DNA from 3 places in the Amylolactobacillus amylotrophicus DSM 20534 genome. Region 1 is predicted to be linked to each of the others. Evidence: predicted binding sites of a transcription regulator. Region 1 holds the regulator's gene; each other region holds the start of a gene.
The links. Region 1 encodes HrcA, which represses chaperone genes, less so after heat shock. Its sites were predicted from a motif close to TTAGCACTCNNNNNNNNNGAGTGCTAA; they were not measured.
Positions count from the first base shown of each region.

Region 1 (7,829 bases):
CGTGGTGCATATGTCTCACTCAAACCGGAAGTCATTCAAGAAGCACAGAAGAAGCAGATTATTGAGAAGGCCTTGAAGACTAAAGTTAGTCCAGACTTTTACCAAGAGCTTTTCGACTACGTCGACCACAAGAAGGCCCGACTAGAATTATTCGGTGAAAATTAATTGATAGACAACAAACAAAAGGTACTAAATTTGCTTGGCTTGGCCCAAAAGGCTGGCAAAGTAATTAGCGGCACGGAAATGGTGGCGCATGCTATTCAGGGGAAAACGGTCAACCTCGTTTTGCTCGCAAGTGATTCAAGTGAAAACACAATTAAGGAATTCGCGTTTTTGAGCGATAAATTCCAAATTCAGCTAGTAAGCACGTTCAGTAGTCAGGAAATCTCCGATGCCCTGGGCAAGAAACGAAAGGTCGTTGCTGTACAAGACCGTGGCTTTTCACGTGCAATGCTGGATAAATTAAACAAGGAGTGTGATTAGATGACGAAAGTAAGAATATATGAGTTAGCTAAAGAATTGGGCGTCGAGAACAAAGTCGTGGTCGACCAGGCAAAGGCATTGGGATTTGACGTCAAGAGCCACATGTCATCATTAGATACAGACCAAGAGAAGACAATTATGAGTAAGTTGGGGAAGAAACCAGCTGCTAAAAAGACTGCACCTAAGCCGGTTGAAAAGCCAGCAACGAAGCCAGCATCAACAGCAAAGCCTGCTTCAACTCCTAAGAAAGCAGACGACGGCAAGGTGAAGATCAGCGTTAGTTCAATGAGACGCCGCGATAATAAGCCTGCGCAAGGTGGTGCTAATCATAACCGGTCAAATAATAACCAAGGTCGAAATCGCGGCAACAACCAAGGTCAGGGACGAAATAATCAGAATCGTCAAGGCCAAGGTCGTGGTAACCAAACGAACCAGAGAAACAACAACCAACAGGCTGCACCAGTACGCTCTAATAATGCCACAAAGCACCTAGAGCAATACAAGCAGCATCAAAGAGATGAGCAGCAAAGTGCGTTACGGCGTGAAGAAGAGCTGCGTCGTAATCAGAGTCAGCAGCAAACAAGAAAGCCTGCAGAGAAGAAACCAACTGCTCGTCCGAATACAAATCAGGCCAGGTCAAATAATAATCGCCCTGCTCGCCCAGTAAAGCCAAATCCAACTCCTATCACTCCAATTCCACCTGTCGAGGTGAAGAAGTCTGAGGGAGAGGGACGCAAGAAAACCTTCAGAAATCAGAATAAGCCTGCTTTTCGTCGTAATGACTGGTCCAGAAAGAAGAACAAACGCAGACAAGAAGTTCCTGTTGTGAAGAAGGATCTACCACAACGTAAAGATCGGCCACTACCAGAAGTCTTAGTTTTCGAGGAGGGTATGAACGCCCAAGATATTGCTAAGTTGATTCACCGTGAGCCTGCTGAGATCGTGAAGAAATTATTCATGCTCGGCGTTATGATTAACCAAAACCAATCATTGGACAAAGATACCATCGAATTACTTGCTGAAGATTATGGCATCAAATCTGAAGAGAAAGTGACCGAAGATATCTCTGATATCGACACACTTTTCGAAGAAGAATTAGCAAATACTGAACACCAAGAAAACAGACCACCAGTCGTGACCATCATGGGGCACGTTGACCACGGTAAAACCACGTTACTTGACCAATTAAGAAACTCTCACGTAACTTCTGGTGAAGCCGGTGGAATTACGCAACACATTGGTGCTTACCAAGTTAAGCTTGATAACAGATTGATTACTTTCCTGGATACGCCAGGACACGCCGCATTTACCAATATGCGAGCTCGTGGTGCCGACATTACCGACATTATCGTCTTGGTGGTTGCTGCTGACGATGGTGTGATGCCACAAACTATCGAAGCCATTAACCACGCGAAGGCTGCAGGTGCACCAATCATCGTTGCTGTGAACAAGATTGACAAGCCTGATGCCAATCCAAATCACGTCATGGAACAATTGATGGAATACGGTTTGGTTCCTGAAGAGTGGGGTGGCGAGACCATCTTCGTGAAGATTTCTGCTAAGCAGGGTCTAAACATTGATGAGCTCCTCCAAATGATCCTGTTACAGGCCGATGTGATGGAGCTAAAGGCTAATCCTAACCAAAAGGCCATTGGTACAGTTATCGAAGCCCGACTAGATAAGGGTAAAGGTCCTGTGACCTCGCTGCTTGTGCAACAAGGAACGCTCCATATCGGTGACCCCATCGTCGTTGGTAACACATTCGGTCGTGTCCGGGTCATGACGAATGATCGTGGTCGACGTGTCAAAACGGCGCTGCCATCAGAGCCCGTGGAGATTACTGGTCTGAACAATGTACCGGAAGCTGCCGATAAGTTCGTGGTCTTCGATGATGAGAAGACTGCTCGGGCAGCTGGTGAAGAACGGGCCAAGAAGGCGCTCATTAAAGAACGGAATAATGTACATCACGTTACACTCGACAACTTGTTTGATACAATGAAGCAAGGAGACCTTAAACAAGTTGATGTGATTATTAAGGCTGACGTGCAAGGTAGTGCCGAGGCAATCTCAGGTTCACTGCAGAAGATTGACGTCGAGGGTGTCAAAGTGAACATCATCCACTCTGCAGTTGGTGCAATCAACGAGAGTGATGTTACCCTGGCAAGCGCAAGTAATGCCGTTATTATTGGTTTCAACGTGCGACCAACTCCACAGGCAAAGCAACAAGCGGATGAGGAAAAGGTTGATATCAGACTGCATAACGTGATCTATAAGGCAATCGATGAAATCGAAGCAGCCATGAAGGGCATGCTCGAGCCAACTTTTGAAGAGAAAGTTACTGGTAACTTGATTGTCCGTGAGACATTCCACGTGACGAAACTGGGTACTATTGCTGGAGCACTTGTCACAAACGGTTATATTCAAAGAGATAGTGGTGTCCGTCTGATTCGTGACGGCATCGTCATCTATGAGGGCAAGCTCAGTTCATTGAAGAGATTCAAGGACGACGTGAAGGAAGTTCGCTCTGGCTTTGATTGTGGACTCATGATTGAAAACTACAACGATATCAAGGTTGACGACGAAATCGAAGCTTATGTAATGGAAGAAGTTCCCGTAGACTAAGAGGTGAATGCCATGAAACATCGTGTAGGTAGAGTTGAACAAGAAACATTGCGCGAAATTACGGATATTTTACGTAAAAAAATTCGTGACCCGCGGGTGGCTGACGTCACAATTACCGCTGTTGAGGTAACGAAGGACCTGTCGTATGCCACCATCTTCTACAGTACGCTAAACGACGATCCGGCAAGTATTGCGGAAGTCGAGGCTGGACTAGAGAAAGCTAAGGGTATGATGCGTCACGAATTAGGTCAAAGATTAACAATTTACAAAGTGCCAGAATTAATTTTCAAACGCGATCAATCGGTCGAGTATGGCTCCAGAATAGATGAATTAATCAGAGGCTTAAATAATAAAGACTAAAACGCCTTGGGCGTTTTTTTTATTGAGGTGGATAAGATGAACGGACTGATTTTAATTAATAAACCGGTTGGGATGACGAGCGCAGACGTAGTTTATAAGCTACGTAAAATCCTGCATCTTAAAAAAATCGGTCACGCTGGCACGCTAGATCCAGCGGTCAGCGGCGTTTTGCCAATTGCGGTTGGCCAGGCGACGAAGTTAATTGATCGCTTACATGAGCGTTCGAAGCAGTATCACGGTACAGGCCGATTGGGCCTGCAGACTGACACTGGCGATCTCTCGGGAAGAGTCATTGCGAAACAACAGGTGGAACGACCAGTAACATACGACCAATTGGCGACTGCGCTCGAGAGTCTCACGGGTGCGGTTCAACAGGTGCCACCGCTATATTCCGCCGTGAAGGTCAATGGTCGAAAGCTATATGAGTATGCGCGGGCTGGTGAAACCGTTGAAGTCCCCGCCCGCACGGTTAATGTGGAGGAATTCGTTCTGACCGGCGAGCCACTTTTTGATGAAACTAGTCATGTGGAAGACTTCAGTTTCGGTGTGACCTGTTCAAAGGGAACGTACGTCAGAACCTTAGTGGAACAGGTCGGGACAGAACTCAACTTACCTGCGGTCATGACTAAGCTTGTGCGGACAAAAAGTGCTGGTTTTGACTTGACGCAAACTGTTACAATAGAAGACGTTGAGCAAAATATGGCAAATCCCGCACAATTTCTACTCCCACTTGATGCTTTGTTTACGGATCTAGTGAAGGTCGAGCTGTCAAAAGGACAGTGGCAAAAAGTGCAGAATGGCGCGGTATTACAGCTGCAGGATATTAGTGCGGACGAACAGGAGATTGCACTCGTTTTCGGCGGCAAGATTAAGGCAATCTACAAGCGAATGGCGGGCAGGACCGACCTGTATGTTCCCGGTTTAATGTTGCTCCAGAATGACTAAATAAATGTGTTAAGGAACTGATTTAATGAAGGTAATTGATGTTGAATTTCCGTTTGCAAAAAATTTAATCACAACCAAGCAAGTCGTGCTCGTTCTCGGCTTTTTTGATGGTGTTCACCTTGGTCATCAGCGTTTAATTGCCGCAGGTCTGAAGGAGGCCAAGTCAAGGAATCTGCCGTTAATGGTGATGACCTTTGATAAGCATCCGCGTGTGGTGTACGCTCATGAGACCAACTTCGCCTACCTCACCACCATCCCGGAGAAAGCTGCTGTAATGGCCAAACTGGGCGTAGATTATCTGGCGGTCTTCAAGTTTAACGAGCAGCTGGCGCATTTGGCGCCACAGGATTTCGTTGATCAGGTAATCTTGGGCTTGAATGCCGCCGTTGTGGTGGCTGGCTTTGATTACACCTACGGTGACAAGAATATTGCCAATATGCGTCATCTGCCTGAATTTAGTCACGGCCGGTTTGATATTGTCGAGTTACCGGAGCAGGTTTTTGCAGGGCGAAAAATTGGCTCGACAATAATTCGGCAGGATTTGTTAAATGGTGATGTGACGGAGGCTAATCAACTTCTTGGTTATCCTTACTCAATTACTGGCAAGGTGGTTACCGGTAAGCAACGTGGGCGTACAATCGGTTTTCGGACCGCAAATCTTGCATTGCCGGAGCATAAGCTAATCCCGGGTATCGGCGTCTATGCGACTAAGTTGTTGGTTCACGGGCAATGGCACGAAGCAATGACCAGTATCGGCTATAACATCACATTCAACGATACGCAGCAGATCTTCATCGAAACGAATATCTTCGACTTCGATGAAGATATTTATGGCGAGACAATCACGGTCGCGTGGTATAAATTTCTCCGCGGGGAGAAGAAGTTGGCCGGGCTTGCTGGATTGAAAGAGCAGCTAAAGAAAGATGAACAAGCAACAAGAGCTTACTTTAACAATATTTAAGCTCTTTTTTATTTGACAATCTTTTTGATAGTTGTTATATTCTAATAGTTAGCACTCTGAATAGTTAAGTGCTAATAAAGAGGTGACTGGATGTTAACAAAGCGACAGGAGCTTATCTTGAAGATGATCATCAAGAATTTCACTAATGATCATGAGCCCGTTGGATCGAAGACTTTAATGGAGCAATTGCCGATTAAAGTTTCGTCCGCAACCATCAGAAACGAAATGGCTACGTTAGAGGAGCTCGGCCTGATTGAGAAGACGCATTCTTCATCGGGACGAATTCCGTCGAGCGCTGGCTACCGTTTCTACCTGGATTATCTGGTAGAACCCATTAGCATTCCTAATCAGGTTTATCAGAAGGTTCTGTCAAACCTTGATCGACCATTTCACCAAGTGAATGAGATTGTAGAGGAAGCTGCTAAGATTCTATCGGACTTGACTAGCTATACTGCGTTTGCTGCTGGTCCTGAGCTAAATAATGTAACCGTCACAGGCTTTCGCATAGTGCCGTTACCCAATCATCAAATTATGGCAATTCTGGTAACGTCTGACGGTAGTGTTAGAAGCCGCGTATACAATATTCATCGTAGTGTCAGTGGCGATGAGATTGAGAAGGGGGTCAGAATTATCAACGATAAGTTGGTTGGTAAGAGTGTCTTAGCAATCAACCAGATGAGCATCGAAGAGTTGGTTGGGACAATTGATGGTAGTAATTCTGCTGCGGCTCAAATTATTGACCTGCTATCCGATGTGTTTAAGGACGCCGCGTCTGAACAACTCTATGTCAATGGTCAGATTAATTTGTTGAATAATTACAATGCCAGTAATGTTGATCAACTAAAGTCTTTGTACCAGATGCTTGATCATGAGAGTTATCTGACCGATTTGCTTACAATGGATGATCTGGATGATGTGCAGGTTGGCCTAGATTTTCCGGTTCGGGTCAAGCTTGGCAATGAATTGCCGGGAGATCTGCTGAAAGATTATAGTCTGTTGACCGCTAATTACTCGGTAGGGGATCACGGTAGCGGCATTATCGCTTTACTAGGGCCCTCAAACATGCCGTATTCACAGATGATTAGTCTGATGGAGTACTTTAGAAACGAGCTAGCTAAGAAATTACTAGATTATTATGGAAATTTCCAATAACTAAGGAGGATCGCTTTGGAGCATACGAAAGATGAATTTCCATCTGAGAAGGATTTAGATTCAACCAAAACAAAAACGCCGACACAAGCTGAGCAAAAGCCGCAGGGCGCTAATAACGAGGATCAGCTAGAACAGAAACCAAAAAAGAAGTCTAAGAAGCAGGAGTCAACGGAGCAGGATGATAGAGTGGCTTCTTTGACCAAGGAAATTGAGTCATTGAAGACTGAATTAGCCGACTTTGATGACAAGCTACTACGCGCCCAGGCCGAGATGCAAAACATGCAGTCCAGGCAGAAAAAGGAGACTGCTAGTATGCTAAAATATGCTGGTAGTGATTTAGCCAAAAAAGTTTTGCCTGCCGTTGATAACTTAGAGCGAGCTCTCGATATCAAAGTGGACGATGAGGCCAGCAAGCAATTTAAGAAGGGTGTTCAAATGACGCTCGATAATCTGTTGGCCGCACTCACAGAAGAGGGTGTAACCGAAATCGCAGATGATTCAGTCAAGTTTGATCCAAGTATTCACCAAGCGGTTCAGACCGTCCCAAAGGACGCCGATCATGAAGCGGACCAGGTAGTCTCAATCCTACAAAAGGGCTACAAGTTTAAGGACAGGGTTATTCGTCCGGCCATGGTCGTGGTCGCCCAATAAGCACATCTCTTAGTTTCACTTAAGTTTGTTCATCAAATTAAAAAAAAAAGAATCGAAAGGAAGTATTTTTTAAATGTCAAAAGTAATTGGTATTGACTTAGGTACTACTAACTCAGCCGTTGCTGTCTTAGAAGGATCAGAACCAAAAATTATCACAAACCCTGAAGGTAACAGAACTACCCCATCTGTTGTTTCATTCAAGGATGGCGAAATTCAGGTTGGTGAGGTTGCAAAGCGCCAAGCCGTCACGAACCCAAATACAGTTATCTCAATCAAGAGCCACATGGGTGAACCGGGATACAAAGTTAGTGTTGATGGCAAGGACTACACACCACAAGAAATCTCCGCAATGATTTTGCAATACATTAAGAAATTCGCTGAGGATTACTTGGGCGAACCCGTGACAGAAGCTGTTATCACCGTTCCTGCCTACTTCAACGATTCACAAAGACAGGCGACCAAAGATGCTGGTAAGATTGCCGGATTAGACGTTAAGAGAATTATCAACGAACCAACTGCTTCTTCGCTAGCATATGGCTTAGACAAAGACGATGCCGACGAGAAGATTCTGGTATATGACTTAGGTGGTGGTACGTTTGATGTGTCCGTCCTAGAGCTCGGTGATGGTGTCTTCCAAGTCCTTTCGACTAATGGT
Region 1 covers NZ_AZCV01000001.1:116,527-124,355, forward strand. The annotation lists gene rnpM (RNase P modulator RnpM) at 1-165, shown strand, start outside; gene FC62_RS00565 (ribosomal L7Ae/L30e/S12e/Gadd45 family protein) at 169-483, shown strand; gene infB (translation initiation factor IF-2) at 484-3,105, shown strand; gene rbfA (30S ribosome-binding factor RbfA) at 3,118-3,465, shown strand; gene truB (tRNA pseudouridine(55) synthase TruB) at 3,502-4,410, shown strand; gene ribF (riboflavin biosynthesis protein RibF) at 4,436-5,371, shown strand; gene hrcA (heat-inducible transcriptional repressor HrcA) at 5,462-6,523, shown strand; gene grpE (nucleotide exchange factor GrpE) at 6,539-7,174, shown strand; gene dnaK (molecular chaperone DnaK) at 7,248-7,829, shown strand, end outside.

Region 2 (7,829 bases), on a different contig from region 1:
TTGATGTGCTCCCACAGGATTTGGTATTGCATGCTCAAATTAAGTGCATTGACATCAAGTTTGACCAGGAGATTCGCTACGGCGACTCTCCGAGGTCATTGGTCAAGGTCGAGGAGCAGGAGGAACTTAAATCATACCACCTCATTCAAAACGGAACAGGTAAGGCAGCCGAGGCGATTTTCACCTGGAAAAAATAAAAAACGCCATTAAGATACGGCATTGCTGACAAACTTATTTAGCTGAATTTGTAACATCTCATTCGGTGTAATTTGTGGCGAGGACAGGTTGAAGATTTCTTCAGTTGTGAGTTTCAATGGGACATCCGTAGCTAATTGGAATTGGTTGAGGGGATTTCTCTCATTTGGCATGATTTCACCAGCATCATTTTCTGACATGGAGATTGTGCCACCGGTGTGTAGAACGAGAATATTTTTCATCGTCGTTAACCTCTTTTCAATAACATATCATAGTAAATATGTGGGTTTAAGACAAGAATGTGTTATATTTAAACGGTTGTATTTATGTTAATGATGCAGATTAAGTGAACGGAGGGCGACTCCATGACAATGAGAAATGTATTTAGAAAATTAGAACTTAGAGAGTTGATTGTGCTGGGCTTAATTGTGGCCATTAGTATGATTTTGCAGAAAATTTCATTTGGGACATCGGTCACCAAAGTTGGGTTGGGCTTTATCGCAACGGTGCTGCTTGGAAAGTATTTTGGCCCTTTTTGGGGTGGCATTGGCGCAGGCGTAGCTGATGTGCTTTCTGCTGCATTATTCGGGGTTGGCGGAGGAATGTTCTTTGGCTTCACCATCTCCGCAGTTGTTGGGGGGATCATCTACGGTCTCTTCTTCTACGAGCAAAAACTCGTGGTTTGGAAGGTGATAAGCGCTGTTTTATTAGTCACGATTATTGTGAACGTCCTGCTCAACACATATTGGCTGACCGTTATGTACAAGCTCGACTTTCGTGGCGCGCTCCTCCAAAGAATTCCAAAGGAACTGATTGTTCCTTGGATTCAGATGGTAATCACCTGGATTGTTCTAAAAGCGACAGAACGTGTTAAGATTAAATAATAGTATTTTTTAACCAGAAATTTTAACGAGATAAAGTGAATTAAGACAAGATTCAGAGGATACAAATTGAAGACTTTAAGTATATCGACTGCAACGGAAAATCTGAGCGTTGCCGTGAATAATGGCATTGAAACGTTAGCAGAGCGCAATATCGTTGATCAAAGAAATCATAGTGTGAATATTATTCCTACCATTGAGGCGGTGCTTGCTCAGTCAAACCTCAAGTTGACCGAGATTGAACAAATCGCTGTTGCCGCGGGTCCAGGATCGTATACCGGCCTGAGAATAGGTATTACCACCGCGAAGGTGATGGGAGAGCGGCTGGGCGTGAAGCTAGTTGGTGTCTCCACTTTGGCGGCACTAGCAGCGAATATGACGCCTGCTGGAACCAAAGCTGAGCTAACGGTCGCACTACTAGACGCGCGCAATGATAATTTCTTCGCGGGAGCATATCGGCTGGACTCTGCTAGCAAGAGTTCAGGTCCAGCGGTGGTGCTTTCAGACGCTCATGTGGCCCTGGAGCACCTATTAGAGCTTGTGCAGGAAATGCTCCGGCAATATAACTTTACACGGGTGAACTTCGTCGGTGACTTCACGCCAGAACATGCAGCTAAAATCAAGGACCAACTTCTTTCTACTGATGTCGAGCTTCATTTCGGGACAGACCAGGAAAATTTGGTTCATGCCGGGCAGATTGGCTGGATAGCGGAATTTAGTACACCAGTTAGTCCTGCAGAGCTCTTGCCTCGTTATTTGCGAAAAACCCAGGCTGAGGTTGAGTGGGAGAATAGGACCGGTGCGAAGAGCTTGAAAGACGATAGTAAGTATGTTGAAGAAGTTTAGTGATTTTTTTAAACCTGTACCACAGTTTGACCTCTCATTTGAACCTTTTGTGAAAGTAATTTCACACCTCTCACTCCAGTTTATGAAGGCTAATGATAGTCACCTTGAGGACCTGTTGAATCTTGAACGACGTGTCTACCGCGGACGCACACCGTGGGACCGCTTTTCATTTAGAAATGAGTTAAAGAAACATCATAACTCACTCTATCTTGTCGTGTATGATGGTTCACAGCTGGTGGGTTTTATTGGTGCTCGCTTCTCTGAGCAGGAGGGACACATTACGAATATTGCAATTAGCCCAGAATACCAGCACAGAAAGATTGGGAGCTTTCTAGTTTCAATGATGATTGATTACGGTAGAAGAAATAATTGTACTGTGATTACCCTAGAAGTGCGGATGGACAACTTGGTGGCCCAAACGGCATATAAGAAGTTGGGCTTTAAACCCAATATTGTCAGGAAAAACTACTATTACACTGAAAAAGTCGACGGTTTAAACATGGTGTTAGACTTGAAAGGAGACGGATTTAAGTGACGAAAGATAATCTAATTTTGGCATTTGAGACTAGTTGTGACGAGACGAGCGTGTCTGTCGTCAAGAATGGGCATGAGATTCTCTCGAATGTGATTGCCACGCAAATAAAAAGCCACCGGCGTTTCGGTGGCGTCGTGCCAGAAATTGCGAGCCGCCACCACATCGAGGTAATCAACCAGGTGATGACTGAGGCCATGGCCGAGGCACAAGTGGACTACGACGATCTCGATGCAGTAGCTGTGACCAAGGGTCCGGGACTCGTAGGCGCACTTCTAGTCGGAGTTGCGGCCGCCAAGTCGGTGGCGTTGGTCGAGCAAAAGCCACTAATTGGTGTCGACCATATTGCTGGTCATATCAACGCAGCTAATCTGGACAATGAAGTGGTTTACCCGGCATTGGCTCTGGTAGTCTCTGGCGGTCATACCGAATTGGTCTATCTAACCGATGAGAATAGTTACGAAATCATCGGTGATACTAGAGATGACGCGGCAGGAGAGGCGTACGACAAGATAGGTCGCGTGCTTGGGATTAAGTATCCTGCAGGTAAAACAATTGATGAGATGGCTCATCAGGGCTCCGACACATTCCATTTTCCACGGGCAATGATGGAGGATGACGATTATGATTTCTCCTTCAGTGGCTTAAAGAGCGCTTTTATAAATACCGTCCATCATGCAGACCAGTTAGGTGAAACACTCGATCAGAATGATCTGGCAGCTAGTTTTCAAGCAAGTGTAATCGACGTTTTGGTCCACAAAACATTGCGTGCAATCGCAGAGTACAAGCCTGAAACATTTATCTTAGCCGGTGGAGTAGCGGCGAACCAGGGACTACGTGAAAGACTGGCAACGAAAATTAGTAAGTTGCCCCAACAGCCAAAAGTGATTATTCCCCCACTGCGCCTTTGTGGTGATAACGCGGCAATGATTGGTGCAGCAGCATATCACCAGTTTAAGGCTCAAGATTTCGCTGATTTAACGCTGAACGCTGATCCGTCACTTGAACTGCCTTATGCAGAATCAATGCTTGATTAGAATAGTAATAAAAAGGAGTAGCTATTTACGATTGAAATAGTTACTCATTTTTCTGTGATTTTTTACTTTATGGCAGCAAATGTTTCGAGTTTCGTTAGCGCCTGTTCCCACCTAGCTGATATTGCTTCATTTTCTTGCTCAAGTTCTTGAACCTTCCTTTGGAGTGGATCTAACTTGCCAAAGTCAGTCGCTACTTCTGGTTGTGCCATCTCTAGTTGTAGCTCCGTAATCTTGTTCTCAATCTCGCTGATTTGGTGTTCTAATTGGTCCACTTCCCGCTCCAGACGTCTCTTTTCAGCCTGATTCTTCTTTTGCAGCTGGTAATCAACCTTACTTTGGTTGGCGTTAGCAGTAGTTGCATTATCCTGTTCGCTACTGTTACTTGGCTCAAGTTGATTTCTCTTCTCTAGGTAGAATGAGTAGTTGCCATCGTAGATAGTACCATGTCTTTCGTTGACTGAGTAAATTTTCTGTGCAAGTTGGTTAATGAAGTAACGGTCATGTGAGACGAAGACGATTGTCCCTTCATAGTGTTCGAGTGCTTTCTCGAGCACCTCCTTAGCCTCAATGTCCAAGTGGTTGGTGGGCTCATCCATAATCAAAACGTTGTTGAATTCGAGTGAGAGGACAGTTAACGAGAGTCGCGCTCTTTGGCCGCCTGAAAGTTGGGCAACTGTCTTCTCGAGGTCATCAGGACCAAATAGGAAACTAGCTAGGATGCTACGAACTTCTCGCTCAGGCATCGTCTTGTGGCGATTCCAAATTGTATCAAGCACGGTCTCCTTTGGGTTAAGGTGGTTGATTTCTTGGTCGTAGTAGCCAATCTTAAGGTTGGCACCGTACTTGATATTTCCCTTCAGTAGCGGTAGCTCCTTGACGATTGTCTTCAAAAGGGTTGACTTTCCGATTCCGTTCGGCCCGATAATTGCGAGGCGATCCTGCTGGCGGACCTGCAGATTTACATCCTCAATCATGGTTTTGTTCGGATAACCAACAGAGACGTCAGAGAAAATCAGCACCTCTTTACCAGTCTGCTGCTCAATTTTGAAGTTAATGCGGACCTTTTGATCGCGTTTTGGTGGCTCGATTCGTTCCAATTTATCCAGTTGTTTCTGGCGACTTTGTGCCCGTTTCGTCGTCGATGCGCGCACAATATTCTTCTGAATAAAATCCTCTTGTTTCTTGATTTCTGCCTGTTGGCGCTCGTATGCCTCTTGTTGTTGATCGTCTAATGACGTCCGCAATTTGGTATAGGCAGTATAGTTTCCCTTGAACTTATTCAGTTGACCGTGTCGCAACTCTAGGATATCGGTCGCGACCGCATCCAGGAAGTATTGGTCATGGCTGACGGCGAGGATTGCGCCTTTATACGTTTTCAGAAAACTTTCCAACCAGTCCAGGGTGTCGAGGTCCAAATGGTTGGTGGGCTCATCTAGGATTAGCAAATCAGGACTTTTGAGTAGGAGCTTCACAAATGACAACCGCGTCTTCTCACCGCCTGAGAGCACGCTAATTTTCTTGTCATAGGTTGTTTCGTCAAATTTGAAGCCATTTAGAACACTCTTGATCTCTGCCTGGTATGTAAAGCCACCTTGTTGCTCGAAATTGAATTGTAATTGGTCGTATTGTTCTAGCATTTCCGAATTGGGTGTGCTTGTGGTAGCAAGCTCTTGTTGAAGCCGGGTTAATTCATGCCCCAGCTCGATTAACGGCGCGAAAACTTCGGCCATCTCCCCGTAAACGGTTTGGTCTGGATTGAGGTTATTCTCTTGTGCAATATAGCCAAAAGTGATATTTTTACTTTTAACAATATTGCCGCTTGTAGGGGCCTCTTGCCCGGTGAGAATCTTAATCAAAGTTGATTTACCAACGCCGTTTGGACCTACTAGGCCAATCCTACTTTTCCCGTCAATCTCAAAGCTAATATTCTTGAATAATGTTGTAGCGCCGAAGCTGCGTTCGACGTTATTTGCTTGCATAATAATCATTTAATCACCTAGAGAACATTCTATCATAGTTCGTGAATTATGTTGTTGAAGTCAGTCAATGAATTATTATACTAAATTTTTGGCTTTTGTGAAAAAAATACTTGAACTTTTACTACTTAATTAGGTATTATAGAATTGTTAATGAAAAAGTTCACAAATGAGGTGTAGTATGGAAGACGTTAAAATCCCTAGGGCAACTGCAAAAAGATTACCGTTATATTATCGGTATCTGGTCTTCTTGAACGATGAGGGAAAAGAGAAGGTCTCCTCGACTGAATTATCTGAGGCCGTCCAAGTTGATAGTGCTTCAATCAGGAGAGATTTCTCATATTTTGGTGCGCTCGGCAAGCGTGGCTATGGCTATGATGTCAAGAGACTCCTTGATTTTTTCAAAAAGATTTTGAATCAGGATACGCTGACGAATGTTGCGCTGGTCGGTGTGGGTAACATGGGGCACGCCCTGCTCAATTATAATTTCAAGCGGACCAATAACATTCGGATCTCTGCCGCCTTCGATGTGAATGCAGAGATAACTGGTAAAATAATGAACGGTGTGCCAGTCTATCATACCGAGGATCTGAAGAAGCAGTTAAGTGAACAACAGATTGAAATTGCTATTCTTGCTGTCCCAAAAGATCAGGCACAGTCCACCGCTGATGAGTTGATCGAGGCGGGAATTAAAGGCATCATGAACTTCACACCAATTAGAATTTCGACCCCAAGCAATGTGCGTGTCCAAAACGTTGACTTGGCAACTGAACTACAGACGTTGATTTACTTCCTGGAGCAAGACAACCAGTAGTCAATCATTCAATCATAGATTAAAGTCGCGAAACTTTTCGCGACTTTTTTAAATTTCATAATGTCAAAAAACTTGCATTTGGTTGACGGAAAAGTTAAGATAATTTTTGTAGTTAGCACTTATTAATTAAGAGTGCTAAAAAAGAAATAGGAGGGATATCAACGTGTTAAAACCAATTGCAGATCGCGTGATTATCAAAGTACAGGAAGAGAAGGAAGAGTCAGTTGGAGGAATCCTACTAGCATCAAATGCGAAAGAGAAGCCTCAAGTTGGTGAAGTTATCGCTGTGGGCGATGGATCAGTGACAGAGAACGGCACTAAGTTACCATTAACTGTTAAAGTTGGCGACACCGTGTACTACGACAAGTATTCTGGTAGTCAGGTTAAATTTGATAATGAGGATTACCTTGTTTTACACGAAAAAGATATTATCGCTATTGTTGAGTAGTGAGTATGAAACTCACTATCACTGATGTTCATGCACATTAATATTTAACTTAATTAATTTTAGAACTAATAATAAGAAGGACGGAGATTCAAATGGCAAAAGATATTAAATTCGCTGAAGATGCTCGTGCAGCAATGCTGCGTGGTGTTGATAAGCTGGCAGATACTGTTAAGACAACGCTTGGACCAAAAGGTAGAAACGTAGTGCTCGAGAAATCATATGGTTCACCCGACATCACAAACGATGGTGTGACAATCGCCAAGTCGATTGAACTAGAAGATCATTTCGAGAACATGGGTGCAAAACTCGTTGCTGAAGTTGCATCGAAGACGAATGACATCGCTGGTGACGGTACGACCACCGCGACGGTTTTGGCACAAGCAATCGTTCGTGAGGGAATGAAGAACGTCAGTGCCGGTGCAAATCCTGTGGGTATCCGTCGGGGAATTGAGCAGGCTACTAAGGCCGCTGTCGCTGAATTGCACAATATTAGCCACGAAGTTGCTAACAAGGACCAGATTGCTCAAGTTGCTTCTGTCTCAAGTGCAAGTGAAGAAGTCGGTCAACTCATTGCGGATGCAATGGAAAAGGTTGGTAACGACGGTGTTATTACCATCGAAGAGTCAAAGGGAATCGACACTGAATTAAACGTGGTTGAAGGTATGCAATTCGACCGTGGTTATCTTTCACAATACATGGTAACGGATAATGACAAGATGGAAGCAGACTTAGACAACCCTTACATCTTAATCACCGACAAAAAGATTACGAATATTCAAGACATTTTGCCAATGTTGCAAGAAATAGTGCAACAAGGTAAGGCACTGTTGATTATTGCTGATGATGTTGAGGGTGAAGCACTACCAACACTTGTGTTAAACAAGATTCGGGGTACTTTCAATGTCGTTGCCGTTAAGGCACCGGGCTTTGGCGATCGGCGCAAGGAACAACTACAAGATATCGCTACATTAACAGGTGGTACGGTAATTACCGATGATTTCGGCCTGGAATTAAAGGATACTAAGCTTGAGCAACTCGGCCAGGCTGGTAAAGTTACGGTTACTAAGGACAACACAACGATTGTTGAAGGTTCTGGTACG
Region 2 covers NZ_AZCV01000005.1:42,665-50,493, reverse strand. The annotation lists gene FC62_RS05900 (acyl-[acyl-carrier-protein] thioesterase) at 1-197, shown strand, start outside; gene FC62_RS05895 (asparaginase domain-containing protein) at 207-437, opposite strand; gene FC62_RS05890 (folate family ECF transporter S component) at 561-1,079, shown strand; gene tsaB (tRNA (adenosine(37)-N6)-threonylcarbamoyltransferase complex dimerization subunit type 1 TsaB) at 1,146-1,922, shown strand; gene rimI (ribosomal protein S18-alanine N-acetyltransferase) at 1,906-2,457, shown strand; gene tsaD (tRNA (adenosine(37)-N6)-threonylcarbamoyltransferase complex transferase subunit TsaD) at 2,454-3,491, shown strand; gene FC62_RS05870 (ABC-F family ATP-binding cassette domain-containing protein) at 3,554-5,479, opposite strand; gene FC62_RS05865 (redox-sensing transcriptional repressor Rex) at 5,649-6,281, shown strand; gene groES (co-chaperone GroES) at 6,445-6,729, shown strand; gene groL (chaperonin GroEL) at 6,822-7,829, shown strand, end outside.
Region 2: groES (co-chaperone GroES) is a predicted target of HrcA. The motif match lies at 6,394-6,420, and genes of this name have one in related genera.

Region 3 (7,829 bases), 340 kb from region 1:
GCAGCTGCTGAATCACCACCACCGATGATTGTAGTTGCCTCCGTTAATGCACCAAGTGCACGACCGACTTCAAGAGTACCTTCAGCAAAGTTGCTCATTTCAAATGCACCCATTGGTCCATTCCAAACAACTGTCTTGGCATCTTTAAGCACATCCTTGAAGAGCGCAATTGACTTAGGTCCAATATCAAGACCCATCTTGTCATCAGCAATGTCCACATCAGATACTTCAAATGGTGCATCGTTAGAGAATTCTGCTGAAACTAAGTGATCGATAGGCAGCACAATTTTGTCGCCAGCCTTGTCGAGTAATTCCTTAGCTAAGTCAACCTTGTCGGCTTCAAAAAGTGATTTACCAATAGAATGACCTTGTGCAGCAAGGAATGTGTAGGCCATACCACCACCGATTAAGATGTGATCTGACTTAGGGATTAGGTTCTCAATCACGCCAATCTTATCAGACACCTTAGCACCACCAAGGATGGTCACGAATGGGTGTACTGGGTTATCGACAGCATCACCGAGGAACTTGATTTCTTTCTCCATCAAGAAGCCAGCTGCAACCTTACCGCCCTTTGCCTTGATTGCTTCAGCGATACCAGCATTAGATGCGTGGGCACGGTGAGCAGTACCGAAGGCATCGTTCACGTAAAGGTCGCCAAGACCAGCCCAGTATTCGCCAAGAGTTGGGTCATTCTTTGATTCGCGTTTGCCGAAATCGTTGTCGATATCTTGGAAACGGGTGTTTTCCATCAACAAAACATCACCATCGTTCATGGCTGCGATTGCTGATTCAAGTTCAGTACCTTCGTTTGTTGGTACGAACTTCACGTCTTTACCTAGTAGCTCGCTTAATCGACTAGCAACTGGTGCAAGGGTCAAAGCCTTCTTGTCTTCATCTGACTTAATCCGACCAAGGTGAGAAAGTAAGATTGCCTTACCACCGTTCTCAGTCACATATTTGATAGTAGGTAATGCGGCAACAATCCGGTTATCATTACCGATCACGCCGTCTTTAATAGGCACGTTGAAGTCAACGCGGATGAGCACTTTTTTGTCTTTAACGTCAAGGTCTGACACAATAAGTTTAGCCATATTTTCCTCCATAATTCCTTGAAAAAAGGCGCAAGGAGTATTATCTCCCTCCGCCTTTATTCATGGTAATTGAATAATAAATTCTGCTTCGTTTTTTTAAAAATTAAAGTGTAGCAAATTTCAATAAAGTACGAACCATTTGGCAAGTAAAGCCGTATTCGTTATCATACCAAGCTACAGTCTTAACAAGTTGCTTGTCGCCTACAGTTGTAACTTCAGTTTGTGTTGGGTCGAAGATTGAACCGTAAGTAGTTCCGATAACGTCACTAGAAACGATTGAGTCTTCATTCCAGCCGAAGCTTTCGTTGCCTTCAGTGTGCTTTCTCATTGCTTCGTTAACTTCGTCAGCAGTAACCTTCTTGTCAAGGATAGTAACTAATTCAGTTAATGAACCGTCAACAACACCAACACGTTGTGCATGTCCTTGAACCTTACCGTTAGCACTAGGAACAACCAAACCGATAGCCTTAGCAGCACCAGTTGAGTGAGGAATAGTGTTAGCAGCAGCTGAACGTGCAGCACGTAAGTCACCACCACGAACAGGGCCATCAAGTAACATTTGAGTTGATGTGTAAGCGTGGATAGTAGTCATAGTACCAACTTCAAGACCGAAGTCCTTGTCCAAGTAGTGAACCATTGGTGCTAAGCAGTTTGTAGTACATGAACCTGCAGAAACGATTGTGTCGTCACCAGTTAAAGTGTCGTCGTTTACGTTGTAAACGATAGTCTTCAAATCTTTACCAGCTGGAGCTGAGATAAGAACACGTTTTGCACCTGCATCCAAGTGAGCTTGTGACTTAGCCTTTGAAGTGTAGAAGCCAGTACATTCAAGAACGAAGTCAACGCCGTCGTTCTTAACCCAAGGAATGTTTTGTGCTTGTGGTTCTGCGTATACATGGTAGCTCTTACCATCAACAACGATTGAATCTTCAGTAGCAGATACTTCGTTGTCAATAGTTCCATGAGTTGAATCATATTTCAAAAGATGTGCCAAAAGTGATGGGCTTGTCAAGTCGTTGATAGCAACAACTTCGATGTCACTTGATTTTGCACCTAATTCAAGAATACGACGAAATGCAAGACGGCCAATACGACCAAATCCGTTAATACCAATTTTAACTGTCATAACAGTTTCTTCCTCCTTAGGAAATAAGTAAAATTATATTTTAAGTGGGTCTATATCCCATTTAAAATCGAGTTAGCGGCACCTTCATCCGTGATTAACCACGTCTGTTTCGGTGCATTGTGCATGTAAGCCTTGATGGCAGCCGCCTTCTTAGTGCCGGCTGCAACAGCGAATACATGAGGTATTTTGAAAAGATCCTCCAATTGCAAACCAATTCTTGGTATCTTGTAAATCACCTGACCACTCCGGTTGAAGAAATACCCGAAACATTCAACCACAGCATCCTGTTGACGTAACTGTGACTTGACAGTTAAGTCTAAGTCACGTCTTTGGGCCATGACGTCTGCCGCTCCAATACCATGGATAACAGCATCACTATTTGAGATGTAATCCAGCACCTCACCAATGGAGGGGTCCTGTGTTAGCGACCGTAAAACTTCTGGACTAACATTCTCGGGTAGGTATAAAGCGCGATACTTACCGTTACTATAATGTGCCATTACCTGACACACTGTGTTGCTCTGGATTTCAACGCTCTCGCCCAACGCCCCACGACCTGGCACAAACATTAGCTGTCTATGATGTGAGAGGTTGCTTGAGAGATTCGGTACAATCTCCGCCATCGTCTTACCACCAAGGACCGTAATCGTGTTCTGTCCTAATGGTAGAAGTAAATCGAGTGCGGCGTTTAACTCCGTACCGAGTAATCCAAAAACATGATCCTGCAAGTCAGCGTTACCCGGGACAATGATTGCCCTGTTAATACCTAGCTTTTCTGCAAGACGTAATTCGGTCTGGCTTTCGTCGAATAACTTGGCAATGATTGGTGCCAAGCCAGAAATGGTCTTCTCACCCTTCGGGGTTAGTACCATGCCGAGGTGATTAATATCAATTAATCCTTGCGACTTGAGGTAGTCAGTTTCGGTCCGAATCGTTCTTTCACTGATTCCTAGTCGTTCAGCAATGATTCGCCGCCCCACAGGAGCTAGCCATGAAATCTGTTGCAAAACAGTAAATCTTTGTCGAATGGTCTTGATAACGTCAGGAACGAGATTTTCAATCCATGTAAATTCATCATGCATTAAAAGTTTCCTCCTTGCTGGGTCATATAATGTCCCATTATTTGACTTTGTATGACCCACGTTTCTCAAAAGAGAGAAGAAACAGTCTTGAAACCATTTCTTCTTTTTCAACAACACAAGTATACCAACATCAATTTTGAAATTCAAGGATTGGCACTAATTTTTTAATCTTGAAAATTTATGTTGCTATTTCTGCAATTATTGATAGAATAATATTGTTCGCGCCCTTAGTGTAATGGATCGCACGCAAGATTCCGGTTCTTGAAATCTCGGTTCGACTCCGAGGGGGCGCATAATAGCATTTCATTGCCAGCCAATCGGCTGGTTTTTTTGTGGCCGATTTCGGGCAAAAAAATACCTCGCCGGTTGGCGAGGAGCTCTAATCATACACAATTTATTATTTTGGAAATCCCAAATAAATAGCATAAAGGACTAGCGCTATTCCTACAATAATGGAGATTTTATACCAAATACTTTTATTTCTACGATAGATTCCAACAGCAATCAAAGCTATTCCAACCGCCAGCGAAAAAATCATTACATAAAAGAACACTCTACCCGACTCCTTTCAGCCGATTTCAATGACTCTATCATGACGTTTAGCCACTTCCAAATCGTGCGTCACCGTAACAATTGTAGTATTAAATTCTTGATTCACTATGTGGTCAACCCAAACTATTACGCTTACATTGTATCATCTGGTTCGGTTTATATCTGATTATGCCTGCGTCTTTACGAAAAATTAAGGAGTAGCCTAAATCTTACAGCTGAAGGTAGACTTAGAAACGTCAAGTTTTTACTGATTTTGTTACTTCCACAATTAAGCCACAATTTTTCATAAAACATAGTTTTACAAAGAAATTCCATAGAAGAAAAAATCACCTACGAACGCTGTAATATCCCCGTCCTGTAGGTGATTTTATTTCACGAAGTTTAACTAAGAAACCCCAGATATGCTGATTAGAGGACTTGAACCTCCGACCTACGCATTACTAGTGCGTTGCTCTACCAACTGAGCTAAATCAGCATTTTTTCAACAAGTAATATTATACATGAAAGAAAGAAAATGCCAAGCCCTTTTTCAGCAAAATATTTAAAACATTAGCGCACTAATTGCTCCTCTTGGTTGTAGAACTGCTTGTAGCCTAGGTATACCACGGTAATTGAGCTGAGACTAGTAGTGGCGAGCAACATGAAAGTCACCATTATTTGATAGCCAATTGCCTTAACTGGATCAACACCGGCGAAGATCAATCCACTCATCATTCCAGGCAGGCTAACCAGCCCAAGAGTCTTACTTGAATCAATCGTCGGTGTCATCCCGGTCTTGATGGCTTCACGCACAATTGATTTCGTCGCCTGGGCAGGTGTTGCGCCGAGTGCCAGCTTCTCCATCACCTGTTGGTGTTGGTCACGGAACAAGCTATCCATTGACCGATAGGCCAGACCAGATGCCACCATCGCGTTTGAGGCCGTCATCCCAGTGATCGGAACGATTTGAGACGGCGTAACCTTAAGCGAACCCGATAAGATTAAGATGCTGAGACAGACAGCCGTAGACAGACTCATCGCCAGAACCGAAATTTTAAACGCGTTAGGCAGACCGTTACTGCGTTTGCTGGAGTTCCAGGCGGCGTTTAGTACAATAATCGCCACCATGGCAAAGGTCAGCCAAACGTTATTCACGCCGAAAATATACTTCAATAAGTAGCCAACCACCGTCAGCTGCACAATCGCCCGTGAGATACCCCAGATAATATCCTTCGTGATGCCCAGCTTTTGCTTGTAACTAATGAATATGGCAAATAGAACTAAAGAAAATGTAATAGCCAGCGTTGCTGGCGAAACCGTTAAATTACTCATTGTTTTGCAACCTCCCGTCTATAATACGGAGAATATGTTTACTATCACTAATCTCATCTTCCTCATGGGTCACCTTAATCAGGGTCACGCCGCGCTCCTGATTCAACTGATCAAGCCAGCCCAGAATGAGGTTTTTCGTGGTTAAGTCTAACCCCGTTGTTACCTCATCCAATAACAGAACTTTTGGTAAAAAGAGCGTGTTTCGCGCCAGCGCCACTCTTTGCTTCTCTCCACCCGAGAGTTCGTTGACCTTGCGTTTTAAAATATCCGGCTTCAGGTCAAGGCTCTGCAGCGTTTCTATCACATGCTCCTGGCTATATTCCTGATTTCTAATTTCATAGACAAACTTGAAGCTATCCTCTGCAACCGCGCCAAACAAGACTGGTTGTTGGAAACAGTACGAGACATCCTGTCTATAACCCGCTGGACTCAACTCTGCGATATCTTGGCCGTCGAATTCGATCTTGCCTGCAGTCGGTGAGATAATCTTGGCCGCGAGCTTTAAAATAGTGCTTTTCCCAGAACCAGAAGGCCCAGCTAACGTGAGCGTTTCTCCGGTTGCCACTTCAAAGTTAATATTCGTTAGAATCTGCTTGTGGTCAGATTCAAAGTTTACCCCGCTAAATCGAATCATTTCATCACCCCTACTAAGTCCTAATAATTTAGAATCATTATTATTTAGTGTTATAATACACATAGTGTAGCATAGTTAACTCCAGTATTAAAGAGTATGTTCGCACGTAAATAACTTTTATTATCGAATTGAATCATTATATATTAGAAGGAGTTTCATATGCCTACTAAATCCCAATTAGAACAAGCAACCACAATCATTCGGGAACACGATTTAAAGGCGACACCACAGAGACAGAATATTTTGGCCTACCTGATGAGTCACCATAATCACCCAACAGTTGAAATGATTCGCGACAATTTGGCCAAGAGCAACCCCAATATCGGGACTGCCACAGTCTACAATGCACTGAATTCTTTCGTTGAGCTGGGCCTCGTCATCGAGATTCAAAACGGTGATGGCAGCACACACTACGATTACTTCGATAAGCCCCACTTCCACGTAATCTGCACCAATTGTGGCCGCATTGCGGACGTGGAAAATGCAGATTTCGTTCAGTATGAGAAGGCATTGCGCAAAAGCGCAGCGGCGGAAACCGGCTACCTCACAAGCGGCAGCCACCTAGAGATTTACGGTATCTGTCCTACGTGTCAGAAGAAACTACACCTGCACATGGTCGACAACAACTAATCAATAGTTTCGGTGCTTTCTCATTGACCATTTTTAATAATTGTGCGAGAATTAGCACAGTACAAATTAGAGTGCTAAAATTAAATTTTTGGAGGTAGGAAATGTTAGTACCTACAGTTATTGAACAAACTTCACGTGGTGAACGTGCATACGACATTTACTCACGCTTATTAAAAGACAGAATCATCATGCTTTCTGGAGAGATTAACGACCAAATGGCTAACACAGTCATCGCTCAACTCCTCTTCCTTGACGCACAAGATTCCACGAAGGATATTTCACTTTACATTAACTCACCAGGTGGTGTGATTACCTCTGGTCTTGCAATCATGGATACGATGAACCTAATCAAATCAGACGTGCAGACCATTGCCATCGGTATGGCGGCTTCCATGGCCAGCATCCTCTTGGCCACCGGTACTAAGGGCAAGCGGTTTGCTTTACCAAATGCAACGGTGTTAATTCACCAACCACTTGGCGGTGCCCAAGGCCAAGCAACCGAGATTGAGATTGCCGCTGAGGAAATCCTGAAGTCACGGAAGAAATTAAACAAGATTCTGGCTGACACTACCGGTCAGGATCCAGAGGTTATCCAAAGAGATACTGAGCGTGACCACTACTTGACCGCCCAGGAAGCCAAGGATTACGGCCTAGTTGATGACATCCTGACTAGTACACCAAATAAATAAATATCACCAAATAAAAATCACTTTTGACCAACTAACTAGCGGTCAAAAGTGATTTTTTTATCTTAAATTAACTAACTCAATTAAACCAGCTCACTATCCTCGCGAAGCTCTGAATTAACCCGGTCGAGATTGGACTTCAGCTGGGCGACGTCCTTCATGTACTTATCGTATTGATTGTCTGAAATATGCATCATTGAAAGACAGCCGGAAACACGCTCAGAAATGGCGTCCCGCTGTGACAATGCGTATTCAGACGGCGAGACATCCAGCCGTCTTTCATCCTTTAGTGAGCGTTCCTTGACCACCCAATTGTCCTTCTCGAGTCGCCGCAAGAGTGGCGTTAGTGTGCCACTATCGAGCGCCACCTTTTCTCCCAATTGCTTAACAGAGAGTGTGTGAAACTCGTATAGGGACAGCATTACGATATATTGAGCGTAGGTTAAGCCCCATTCCTTCAATGCCTGATTATAAAACTTATTAAATGTCTTATGGGCTTGATAGATCTCGAAACATAGTTGCTGATCAAGTCTAATAGCTTTATCGTTACTCTCCATCAATTAATCCTCTTTTAGTACACATCTTGGCCGGAACGAATCCGTTCCGCCATCTCTTCTATTTTTTTGAAACGATGATTTACACCAGACTTAGAAATCGGACCGTCAGGAATCTGCTCCGCAACTTCCTTTAAGGTAAGCTCCTGATTCTCCAGCC
Region 3 covers NZ_AZCV01000001.1:456,431-464,259, forward strand. The annotation lists gene FC62_RS02290 (phosphoglycerate kinase) at 1-1,094, opposite strand, end outside; gene gap (type I glyceraldehyde-3-phosphate dehydrogenase) at 1,198-2,220, opposite strand; gene FC62_RS02300 (sugar-binding transcriptional regulator) at 2,271-3,302, opposite strand; tRNA gene FC62_RS02315 (tRNA-Thr) at 4,257-4,329, opposite strand; gene FC62_RS02320 (ABC transporter permease) at 4,404-5,165, opposite strand; gene FC62_RS02325 (ABC transporter ATP-binding protein) at 5,158-5,799, opposite strand; gene FC62_RS02330 (Fur family transcriptional regulator) at 5,959-6,429, shown strand; gene clpP (ATP-dependent Clp endopeptidase proteolytic subunit ClpP) at 6,531-7,118, shown strand; gene FC62_RS02340 (MarR family winged helix-turn-helix transcriptional regulator) at 7,199-7,672, opposite strand; gene whiA (DNA-binding protein WhiA) at 7,687-7,829, opposite strand, start outside.
Region 3: clpP (ATP-dependent Clp endopeptidase proteolytic subunit ClpP) is a predicted target of HrcA. The motif match lies at 6,481-6,507, and genes of this name have one in related genera.